DNA from 3 places in the Tardiphaga sp. 172_B4_N1_3 genome. Region 2 is predicted to be linked to each of the others. Evidence: predicted binding sites of a transcription regulator. Region 2 holds the regulator's gene; each other region holds the start of a gene.
What was found. The regulator PhoB, encoded in region 2, activates phosphate uptake and scavenging genes when phosphate is short. The targets are predictions, from matches to a motif close to TGTCATNNANCTGTCAT.

Region 1 (3,272 bases), 2.0 Mb from region 2:
AGGAAGTGCGCCGCGGCGATGAGTTGCTGCTTGAGGCCAAGGTCAAGGTGGCCTTTGTCTCCGGCGGCCGCGCCAAGCCGATCCCGAAAGCGCTGCGGATTGCCATGAAGGCCGATCAGATTTAGCAATCGCCCCATAGGTGAAACGGCATCGACTCCGCATGCGGCAGGGCTACAATCCCTGCAACATCGCAAAGCCGAGGGTCCCATGTCGCGTCCACCGTTTCCGCCCTTCACCCGAGAGACCGCCGCCCAGAAGGCCCGCATGGCCGAGGACGCCTGGAATTCACGCGATCCGGTGAAAGTGTCGCTCGCCTATACCGAGGACTCGACCTGGCGCAATCGCGGCGAGTTCTTTCAGGGGCGCCCGGCGATCGTCGAATTCCTCACCCGTAAATGGGCGAAGGAGCACGAATATCGGCTGATCAAGGATTTGTGGGCGTTCGACGGCAATCACATTGCCGTGCGCTTTCAATATGAATGGCACGATGACGCCGGCAACTGGCATCGCTCCTATGGCAATGAGCAATGGGAGTTTGACGAGGCCGGCCTGATGCGCCGCCGCGAGGCGAGCATCAACGATGTGGCCATTGCTGAGAAGGATCGCCGTTTCCTGTGGCCGGCGCCGGGGCCGCGTCCGGCCGATGTGCCGGGTCTCGGCACCGACCCGTTCTAACTAAAGCGAACCGCTATCGACCACGAATTCGACGCGCTCGGCGACGAAGCGCGAATGCGTAGCGCTGAGCGGCGTGCCGTCGGCATCCACATCGATGGAATCGACAATCAAGATCGGACGCCCGAGGGCGACACCAAGCCGTGTCGCATCGGTCGCGTCGATGATCCCCGCGGTGACCTTCGTCGAGGCGCGGCGATAGTCCTTGATGCCGTAATGCGCCAGGGCCTTGGTCATCGAGCGCACGCGCTCATAGACCTTGCCGAAATTGGGAAAGCGTTCGGCCGACAGCCAGTTGGTGCCGACGCAGATCGGCGTCTTGTCCGCCAACCGCAAGGCTTCAATGCGGATCAGCGGAGCGCCGGCTTTGAGGCCAAGCTGCCTTGCGAGATCGCGTGTTGCCACATCGTCCCAGGCTCCGATCAATTGCGCTTGCGGCTCGCGCCCGCCGGCACCGGCAATTTCCGAGAAGCGCGTGCGTGATCGCAGGGGATATGCAAGCTTTGGCGATTCCACATAGGTGCCGCTGCCGCGCTCGGCGCGCACCAGGCCGCGTTCGGCCAGGGTCGCGAGGGCGCGGCGCACGGTGTGGCGATTGACGCGGTAGATGTCAGCCAGTTCAGTCTCGCCGGGCAGCTTTTCGCCAGCACCATAGCGGCCATCTGCAATGCCGCGCTCGATGCCGTCGGCCACATGCCGCCAAAGTGCCACGCCTGTTGGCTTGTCCTGAATGGTCACAAAATCGGTCCCGGAATGATGTCGACCACGCATTAGCGAAAAATCGTGCCGCTGTCACGAAACGGTCATTGCCTCCGCCTATAAAGTTGTCTAGTAAATCATACAACTTGTCGAGCGACGGTGACATGACTTCATCCTCCCTGAACCACCAGCAGGCCCGGCGCCGTGAGGCGATGGGGGTGCTTGGGCACTGCGCCACGGCGGATATCGCCGGTTATCTCGATGCAGTGGCTGTTCCCGCCCATGAACATCTGCGTCAGCCGGAGAACGGCCTGGTGATGCTGCGCGGCCGGATCGGCGGCGATGGCGCGCCATTCAATCTCGGCGAAGCGACCGTGTCGCGTGCCGCTGTACGGCTTGCCAGCGGTGAGGTCGGCTTCGGCTACACACTGGGTCGTGACGGCGCGAAGGCGCACCTGATCGCACTCTGCGATGCACTCATCCAGACCAGTGAATTTTCAGATGCTGTCGAGACCAAGGTGCTCACGCCGCTGCGCGCGCGCGTCGTCGCCGATAGCAAGCGCAAGGCTGCGGAGACCGCGGCGACCAAAGTCGATTTCTACACGCTTGTGCGCGGGGAGGGCTGATCATGACGACAGTTGCGGAAATGCCGGCCGGCTTCGCGGATAAGGTGCTTGCAGCGCAATCGACCTTCCGTTCGGTGATGGATGCGATGGCGCGTCCGGGTACCGTGCAGCGCATTCAGGCTGTTTCGGGCGTGCCTGCGCCGATGATGCGCGGCGCGGCGGCCATCGCGCTGACGCTGTTCGATCAGGATACGCCGGTGTGGCTCGATGCCAAGTTGGCGGCGACGATGGATGTTGCCAAGTGGATCAAGTTTCACACCAGCGCGCCGGTCATCGCCGATCCCGCCGTGTGTGCCTTCGCCGTGGTGGCTGATGCTGCCGCGCTGCCGTCCTTCGAGCACTTCGCCTTCGGCACCGGCGAATATCCGGATCGCTCCACCACGATCGTTCTGCAGGTGGCGAGCCTGACTGAAGGCCCGACCTATGAATTGCGCGGTCCGGGTATCGATGGTGCCACCATCCTGCGTGCTGCGATCGGTGTGCCGGATCTGCTGGATCGTCTCGCGCTGAATGCCTCGCTGTTTCCCCGCGGCATCGATCTCGTGCTGGTCTCCGGCGAATCCATCGTCGCGCTGCCGCGTACCACGCGTCTTGTCGCGAAGGAGGGCTGAGCATGTATGTCGCCGTCAAGGGTGGCGAACGCGCCATCGAGAATGCACATCGTCTGCTGGCTCATGAACGCCGCGGCGATCGCGACGTGCCGGAAATATCGCTGGCGCAGATCTCCAATCAGCTCGGCCTCGCCGTCGATCGCGTGATGACCGAAGGCTCGCTCTATGATCGCGAGCTCGCGGCGCTGGCCATCAAGCAGGCACGCGGCGACATGATCGAGGCGATCTTCCTGCTGCGCGCCTTCCGCGCGACGCTGCCGCGGTTCGGTTCGAGTGAGCCCGTCGATACGTCGCAGATGCAGGTGCGCCGCCGCGTCTCCTCGACCTTCAAGGACATGCCGGGCGGCCAGGTGCTCGGCCCGACCTTCGACTATACGCATCGTCTGCTCGATCCGGTATTGACCGGCGAGTCCTCGCCCGAGCAGCCCGTCATGACCGATGCAGAGCCGGGCGTGATGCCGCGCGTAACGGACATTCTCGGCCGCGATGGCCTGATCGAAACGTCGCCTGCGGAAGATCCCGAGAAGCCGGTCGGCGATCTCACTCGCGATGCGCTGAGCTTCCCGGCAGATCGCGATCTGCGGCTGCAGAATCTGGCGCGGGCCGATGAAGGGTTTCTTCTGTCGCTTGGTTACTCGTCGCAGCGCGGCTATGGCCGCAACCA
Region 2 (3,272 bases):
CTTTTGACACATCCAGTGCGGCGTAACAGCCGGACGCGAAATTCGCGCCCGGTGAGCGCTAAAGGATTCTGACCGCAGGGATTTTTGAAGTCTCAACTCGCAGCGCTGCCCGGTCAGGCCGGCGCTCACGAAGGGAAAACGGCGATGACGGTAATGACATGGACCGACGATCGCGTCGAACAGTTGAAGAAACTCTGGGAAGGCGGCCTTTCCGCCAGCCAGATCGCTGCGGAACTCGGTAACGTGACCCGCAACGCCGTGATCGGCAAGGTTCACCGCCTTGGCCTGTCCGGCCGTGCCAAGAGCCCCTCCTCGGCAGCTCCGCGGCAGCGCAAGGCGCGCCCGGTGCAGCAGATGGTACGCGTCGCCCGCCCGATGGCGCGCGGCAACACCGCGCTGGCCCATAATTACGAGATCGAGGCCGAGCCCGATCCGATCGCCTATGACAACATTGTGCCGATCAGCCAGCGCCTGTCGCTGGTCGAACTCAACGAAGCCACCTGCCATTGGCCGATCGGCGATCCGTCGAGCGCGGACTTCTATTTCTGCGGCGGCAAGGCCCTGGCCGGCGCCCCCTATTGCGCGCATCACTCGCGCATCGCTTATCAGCCGGCAAGCGACCGCCGCCGCGCAGTGCCAAAGCCGACGCGCTGAGCTGGAAAGCATCTAAACCAAATGAAAATGCCCGGTGATGAGCCGGGCATTTTTTGTTTGGGGCTTCTAACCTCGCCCCGCTTGCGGGGAGAAGGAAGATACCTACTCCGCCGCCTTGTCGAAGCGGTCATCCAGCGCGTAGCCGGCGCCGCGCACGGTGCGGATCGGATCGGGCTCACCGGCGGGGTTGAGCAGCTTGCGCAGGCGGCCAATATGCACGTCGACGGTGCGCTCGTCGATATAGATGTCGCGGCCCCAGACGCTGTCGAGCAACTGTTCGCGGCTGAACACGCGGCCCGGATGTTCCAGGAAGAACTCCAGCAGGCGATATTCGGTCGGACCGAGATCGATCGGACGGCTGGACCGCACCACGCGGCGCTTGTCACGGTCGAGTTCGATGTCGCCAAACGCCAGGACAGTAGCGAGACGCTCGGGAGCTGCACGACGGAGCAGGCCCTTCACGCGGGCCAGGAGCTCCGGCACGGAGAACGGCTTGACGATGTAGTCGTCGGCGCCGGTGGCGAGACCGCGAACGCGCTCGCTCTCTTCGCCGCGCGCCGTCAGCATGATGATCGGCAATGCCTTGGTTTCGGGCCGTGCGCGCAAGCGGCGGCACAGTTCGATGCCGGACAGGCCCGGCAGCATCCAGTCGAGCACCACGAGATCCGGCACCCGCTCCTTCAAGCGGGTGTCGGCATCGTCGCCGCGAGCGACGGTTTCAACATCATAGCCTTCGGCGTCGAGGTTGTAGCGAAGCAGCGTCGTTAGTGCCTCTTCATCTTCCACAACCAGAATGCGTGCATTCACAGCCATCTTGATCAATACCCTCAGTGACGTCCGACAAGTCTTTAAATCATGATCCTTGCGGAAGACTGGCTTCCACTTTTCCGGATCATGCTTCAGACCGTCGGCGTATTCGCGAATGTGGTCATGTCGCCCTTCGGGCGCTTGTCGAGGATCTGCTGGCCCTCGATCATGTAGAACACGGTTTCCGCAATATTGGTGGCATGGTCGCCGATCCGCTCGATATTCTTGGCGCAGAACATCAGGTGGATACAGAACGAAATGTTACGCGGGTCTTCCATCATATAGGTCAGGAGTTCGCGGAACAGCGAGGTGCAGATCGCGTCGATTTCCTCATCGCCCTTCCACACCGTCATCGCGGCGGGCAGATCATGTGCGGCATAGGCGTCGAGCACGGCCTTGACCTGGGTGGTCACGAGGTCGGTCATGTGCTCGAGGCCGCGGATCAGCTTCAGCGGATGGAAGTCGCTGTCGAGTGCATTGACGCGCTTGCCGATATTCTTGGAGAGATCGCCGATGCGTTCCAGATCGGTGGCGACGCGCAGCGCGCCGACGATCTCGCGCAAATCGACAGCCATCGGCTGGCGCTTGGCGATGGTCAGCACGGCGCGCTCTTCGATCGTGCGCTGCAACTGGTCGATCTCGGAGTCGGTGGCGACGACGCGGGCGCCAAGTGCGACATCCCGGCGGATCAGCGCGTCGACGGATTCGACGATCTGCCGTTCCGCGAGGCCACCCATCTCGGCGACGAGACGGGTCAGCTCCTGCAGATCGTCATCGAAAGCCTTGGTGGTGTGTTCAAAAGCCATCTCAAATTCCTCCCGCGAATATGTCGCGTCAGCCGAAGCGGCCGGTGATGTAATCCTGGGTGCGGCGATCGGTCGGCGACGTGAAGATCTTGTTGGTCTGATCGAACTCGATCAACTCGCCGAGATACATGAAGGCCGTGCTGTCGGAGACGCGGGCAGCCTGCTGCATGTTATGGGTCACGATCGCGATCGTGTACTGATCCTTCAACTCGTCGATCAGCTCCTCGATCTTCGCGGTCGAGATCGGATCCAGCGCCGAGCACGGCTCGTCGAACAGGATCACTTCCGGCCGCACCGCGATGGTGCGCGCGATGCACAGGCGCTGCTGCTGACCGCCCGACAGGCTGAGACCCGACGCGTTGAGCTTGTCCTTGACTTCGTTCCAGAGTGCACCGCCGCGCAGCGCCCTCTCGACGCGGATGTCCATCTCCGACTTGGAGATCTTTTCGTAGAGGCGGATACCGAAGGCGATGTTTTCGTAAATCGTCATCGGGAACGGAGTCGGCTTCTGGAACACCATGCCGACGCGGGCGCGCAGCAGGTTGAGGTCCAGCTTCGGATCCAGAATGTTCTGGTTGTCGAGCATGAGCTGACCTTCGGCGCGCTGGCCGGGATACAGATCATACATGCGGTTGAAGATGCGCAGCAGCGTGGACTTGCCGCAGCCCGACGGGCCGATGAACGCAGTCACGCGGTTCGCCATCAGCGTCAGGTTGATCTTCTTCAGGGCGTGGTGTTCGCCATAGTAGAAGTTCAGGTCGCGCACGGTGACCTTGGGACGGGTCTCGCCCTGCAGGGCCGACGGCGGCGGCATCGAGACGGAAGGAACGCCAGACGACACAGAAAGCTCACTCATTTTGCTGTCCTCTCGGCGCCGAGAATGCGCGCGCCAATGTTAAGGGCAAGTACGGTCAAGGTGATGATCAGGGCACCGCTCCAGGCGAGCTGCTTCCAGTACTCGTAGGGGCTCTGCACGAAGTTGTTGATGGTCACCGGCAGGTTGGC
Region 3 (3,272 bases), 2.8 Mb from region 2:
CATCAGAACGATCCGGCCGGAACGATAACGGTTCAGCTCGTCGATGACTTCAGCGAGCGGGGTCATGTTGAAGATCATCAATCCGCGTTGCCACGCCGAAACCACTGCGGGGTCGATCGTCACCACATCTTCGATCGCATTGGGGCGATAGTTCACCTGCTGTCGTGGCCCGAGCATGATGGTGCGGTCGGGATGTTCGACCTGAACCTCATTTGCCAGACAGGTCACGCTGATCATCGCGCCCGTATGGCGAACATCGAAATGAGCATTGACCGCTGAGGTTCTGCCTGTCCCCGCCACGACGCTGAATCGCTTTGAGCTGTCGTCGGGCATGGCGAATGATGCTTCACCGGCAATCAATTCGATCGCATCGGCGGCGATGGAAATGCTGGTTCGGGCATTCATGTCGATCGACAATCCGTCGGTGACGGAAATCTGGCGCCGTTCGCCGGCACCGGTCCGAAAATCGGCCTGCAGTTCGGAATAAGACGGCCATAGCCCCAGCGGAGGACGGGCGATCAGCACCCCGGCTGCAGAGGCAGCCAGCGCGCCACCAATGAATGCGCGGCGTCCCACAAGCCCGGGGCGCCCGAACCTTGGCCGCGCGAGTGCGGCCCGTTCATCCGCAACCAGACTCTCACCGACAGGACCCAAGGCTTGCCAGAACTGGCTCGCCGCTGAAAACGCTGCCGCATGTGCGGGGCTTCGGCCGCACCACTGCCGAAGCGCCGTTGCATCCGTCGCTGTGGCCTCCCCCGACGTCAGTCGCCTGACCCAGGCGTGAGCCTCACGATCCAGCGGCGACAGTTCGCCCGCGTCCTGTTCGGTCTCGACCATCATCTCAAGCCTTCTTCCGGCCAAAGCGCGTCGCGCAATATTCCTGTGCCTGTCTCAATTCCTTCTCGACCATGCTGGTCGAAATTCCAAAACGCTCCGCGATTTGCTGTCGGGACAAACCTTCCAGGCGCACCGCCAGGAGGATGGCGCGCTGGCGCGGCGGTAGTGTCGCGATGACACCCTTGAGCCGCAGCATGTCGGCCCTGCCCTCGAATATCTGCAAAGCGTTCGGCGCATCGTCTGCGATGTGAAGCAGATCCTCGACGTCAGATGCCGAAAGGCGGCGATTTTCAGCGCGCAAGCGATTGACGGCAATATTGAATGCCGTGCGAAACAGATAGGCCGTCGGATTGCGGATCGTGCCGACAATCTCGGCGGCGCCGAGCCGCAGATAAGTGTCCTGCAGCGCCTCCTCCGCCCACTCTTGCGAGCCGAGACGACGCGCGAGGCGCATTTTCAGATCGCCATAACGGTCGATCAGAAGCGTCTGCAACCCCGCCAACGCAGACACGTTCTGCCTGGAGGGAAGCTCGTCATCACCAAGCGGATCCGGCCTCTCACCCATGGCGTTGACCGGCTTCGACCGAACGACATTCCACCGTTCCTCCTGCCGACCGTGGCAGAATGATCATCGTGAACGGCTGCGCCATCGGCGCTGGCGGCGCTTCGCCGACAACCATTCCTTGCAAGGCGCCCACGATGGCACGGTCGCGCCGGTCGGTACCGGAAGATCCAAGCAGCCTCAACTGCTGGATATTTCCTTCCGTGCCGATCCGGAAGCTGAACGCAATGCGATAGTCACCGGGCCGGGTTTCCGTTTGTGCGCACAATGAATCATTGACCTTTGCCTGCAATAGCCCGGAATAGCGCTGCTGCAGGGAGTCCTGCTGTGATAGCGCAGCATAGGCGATGGATGACGCTGCTTTAGTCACCGGAGCTTCATCTCGCGCTGGAACAATCACAAAGGCATTGGGCGCTGCATACTCAACAATGAGATTGCTGTCTTGCAACATTAACAAGAGAGCGGCGGCAGGTGTAAACTGGCCTGCGACCGTCTTCGACATGCGCCCTATAGCAAGATTTCCGCGGTAAAGACCAACGATACCTGTCGCCGCGCTGTATTTTTCCAGCGCAGACACGAGCGGCTGTGACGGAATATCGAACCATAATTCGGTGTCCCGCGCAGGCGTATCCGACAACGCCGTACTGGGGAGAATGATCGCAGCCAGGATATTGAACCAGAGAGCGAGCATCCGGAACTGCCGTAAGGGTTTCGGGCAGACATTTCGCGTTGTCGCCTTGCGCGAACACACCTCGCAACACCCCAAAACGCGCAACTTCGTTCAACCCCACGATTGGCGCCCCGATTATCCAGCACCTTACTATTGTTTTTGTGATGGATTGGTGACGCCAGATGCAAGGCATCATTTCGGATCTGGCACGACGAAGCGTGACGTCGGGCATTTCCACGACCGGCTCTGCTACGCAGGAGGTGCTGGGCTCGGCGACAAAACTCGCGTCGCAATCGGAAGTGCTGCGCAACGAAGTCGACCGCTTCCTGGCGAGCATCAGAGCCGCTTAAGAAGCGGCAGCGCTTTAGCCGCCCTTTTTCCCGTCCGCCGCGAACTGCTTCAGGAACGCGGTGAGATCCTTGATCTCCTGCTCGTTCTTGATGCCGGCAAAGCTCATCTTGGTGCCGGGGATCTTGCCCTTCGGGTCCTTGATATAGTCGGTGAACACCTGATCATCCCAGGTCAGGCCGGAATTCTTGTTGGCGTCGGAATAATTATAGCCCGCGACAGTGCCGGATTTGCGCCCGAACAGACCGTTCAGGATCGGCCCCACGGTGTTCTTCGCGGTCTCGCCGACCTGATGACAGGAGCGGCACTTGTGGAAGGACTTCTCCCCGGCTGCAACATCCTGCGCCATGGCATCGGTTGTCATCAGTGCGAGCGACAGAGCGAGCAGCGAAAAGCGGAACGTCATCCTGATCAAACCTCGATTATCGTGATTGTCGTGGCGTGTCTGCGAGGGCGGCAAGTCAAGAATGCCGTCGCACTATTCGACCTTGGGGCCGGACTTGCCATCGGGCGTGACGTCGATGGCCATCGCCCGCCCGGTCACCTTCGGTGCCGGCCGGCAATCCTTCATGCATGGGTTCTTGTTCCAGAAATGCTTCTCGGACGTCTCGCGATCATCCTCGAAGAACGCCGCTGCATTCGGCATCTTGATCGACGTAAAATTCTTCTCATTGAGTTCGAATGTCTCGTCCTTGACGATATCGTTCATGCTGAGGATGTAAGCCGTCAGCGCATAGACCTCGTCATTGGTCAGCGACTGCGCATTGCCGTAAGGCATCGCGCGCTTGATATAGTCGAACACGGTGGAAAGATCGGGCCAGAACGAACCGACGGTCTTGTCTGGCCGATCCGCCT

Region 1: a site for PhoB is predicted at 1,463-1,479, ahead of phnG (phosphonate C-P lyase system protein PhnG). Genes of this name have one in related genera too.
Region 3: a site for PhoB is predicted at 2,231-2,247, ahead of AB7783_RS12015 (STN domain-containing protein). Genes of this name have one in related genera too.

The regions. Positions count from the first base shown of each region.
Region 1 covers NZ_CP197238.1:3,260,876-3,264,147, reverse strand. The annotation lists gene ybgC (tol-pal system-associated acyl-CoA thioesterase) at 1-125, shown strand, start outside; gene AB7783_RS15440 (nuclear transport factor 2 family protein) at 208-675, shown strand; gene phnF (phosphonate metabolism transcriptional regulator PhnF) at 676-1,410, opposite strand; gene phnG (phosphonate C-P lyase system protein PhnG) at 1,536-1,997, shown strand; gene phnH (phosphonate C-P lyase system protein PhnH) at 2,000-2,608, shown strand; gene AB7783_RS15420 (carbon-phosphorus lyase complex subunit PhnI) at 2,611-3,272, shown strand, end outside.
Region 2 covers NZ_CP197238.1:5,310,823-5,314,094, reverse strand. The annotation lists gene AB7783_RS25150 (GcrA family cell cycle regulator) at 145-654, shown strand; gene phoB (phosphate regulon transcriptional regulator PhoB) at 757-1,461, opposite strand; gene phoU (phosphate signaling complex protein PhoU) at 1,554-2,267, opposite strand; gene pstB (phosphate ABC transporter ATP-binding protein PstB) at 2,296-3,123, opposite strand; gene pstA (phosphate ABC transporter permease PstA) at 3,120-3,272, opposite strand, start outside.
Region 3 covers NZ_CP197238.1:2,556,825-2,560,096, forward strand. The annotation lists gene AB7783_RS12005 (FecR family protein) at 1-840, opposite strand, end outside; gene AB7783_RS12010 (RNA polymerase sigma factor) at 842-1,402, opposite strand; gene AB7783_RS12015 (STN domain-containing protein) at 1,395-2,090, opposite strand; gene AB7783_RS12020 (hypothetical protein) at 2,252-2,419, shown strand; gene AB7783_RS12025 (c-type cytochrome) at 2,434-2,823, opposite strand; gene AB7783_RS12030 (c-type cytochrome) at 2,896-3,272, opposite strand, start outside.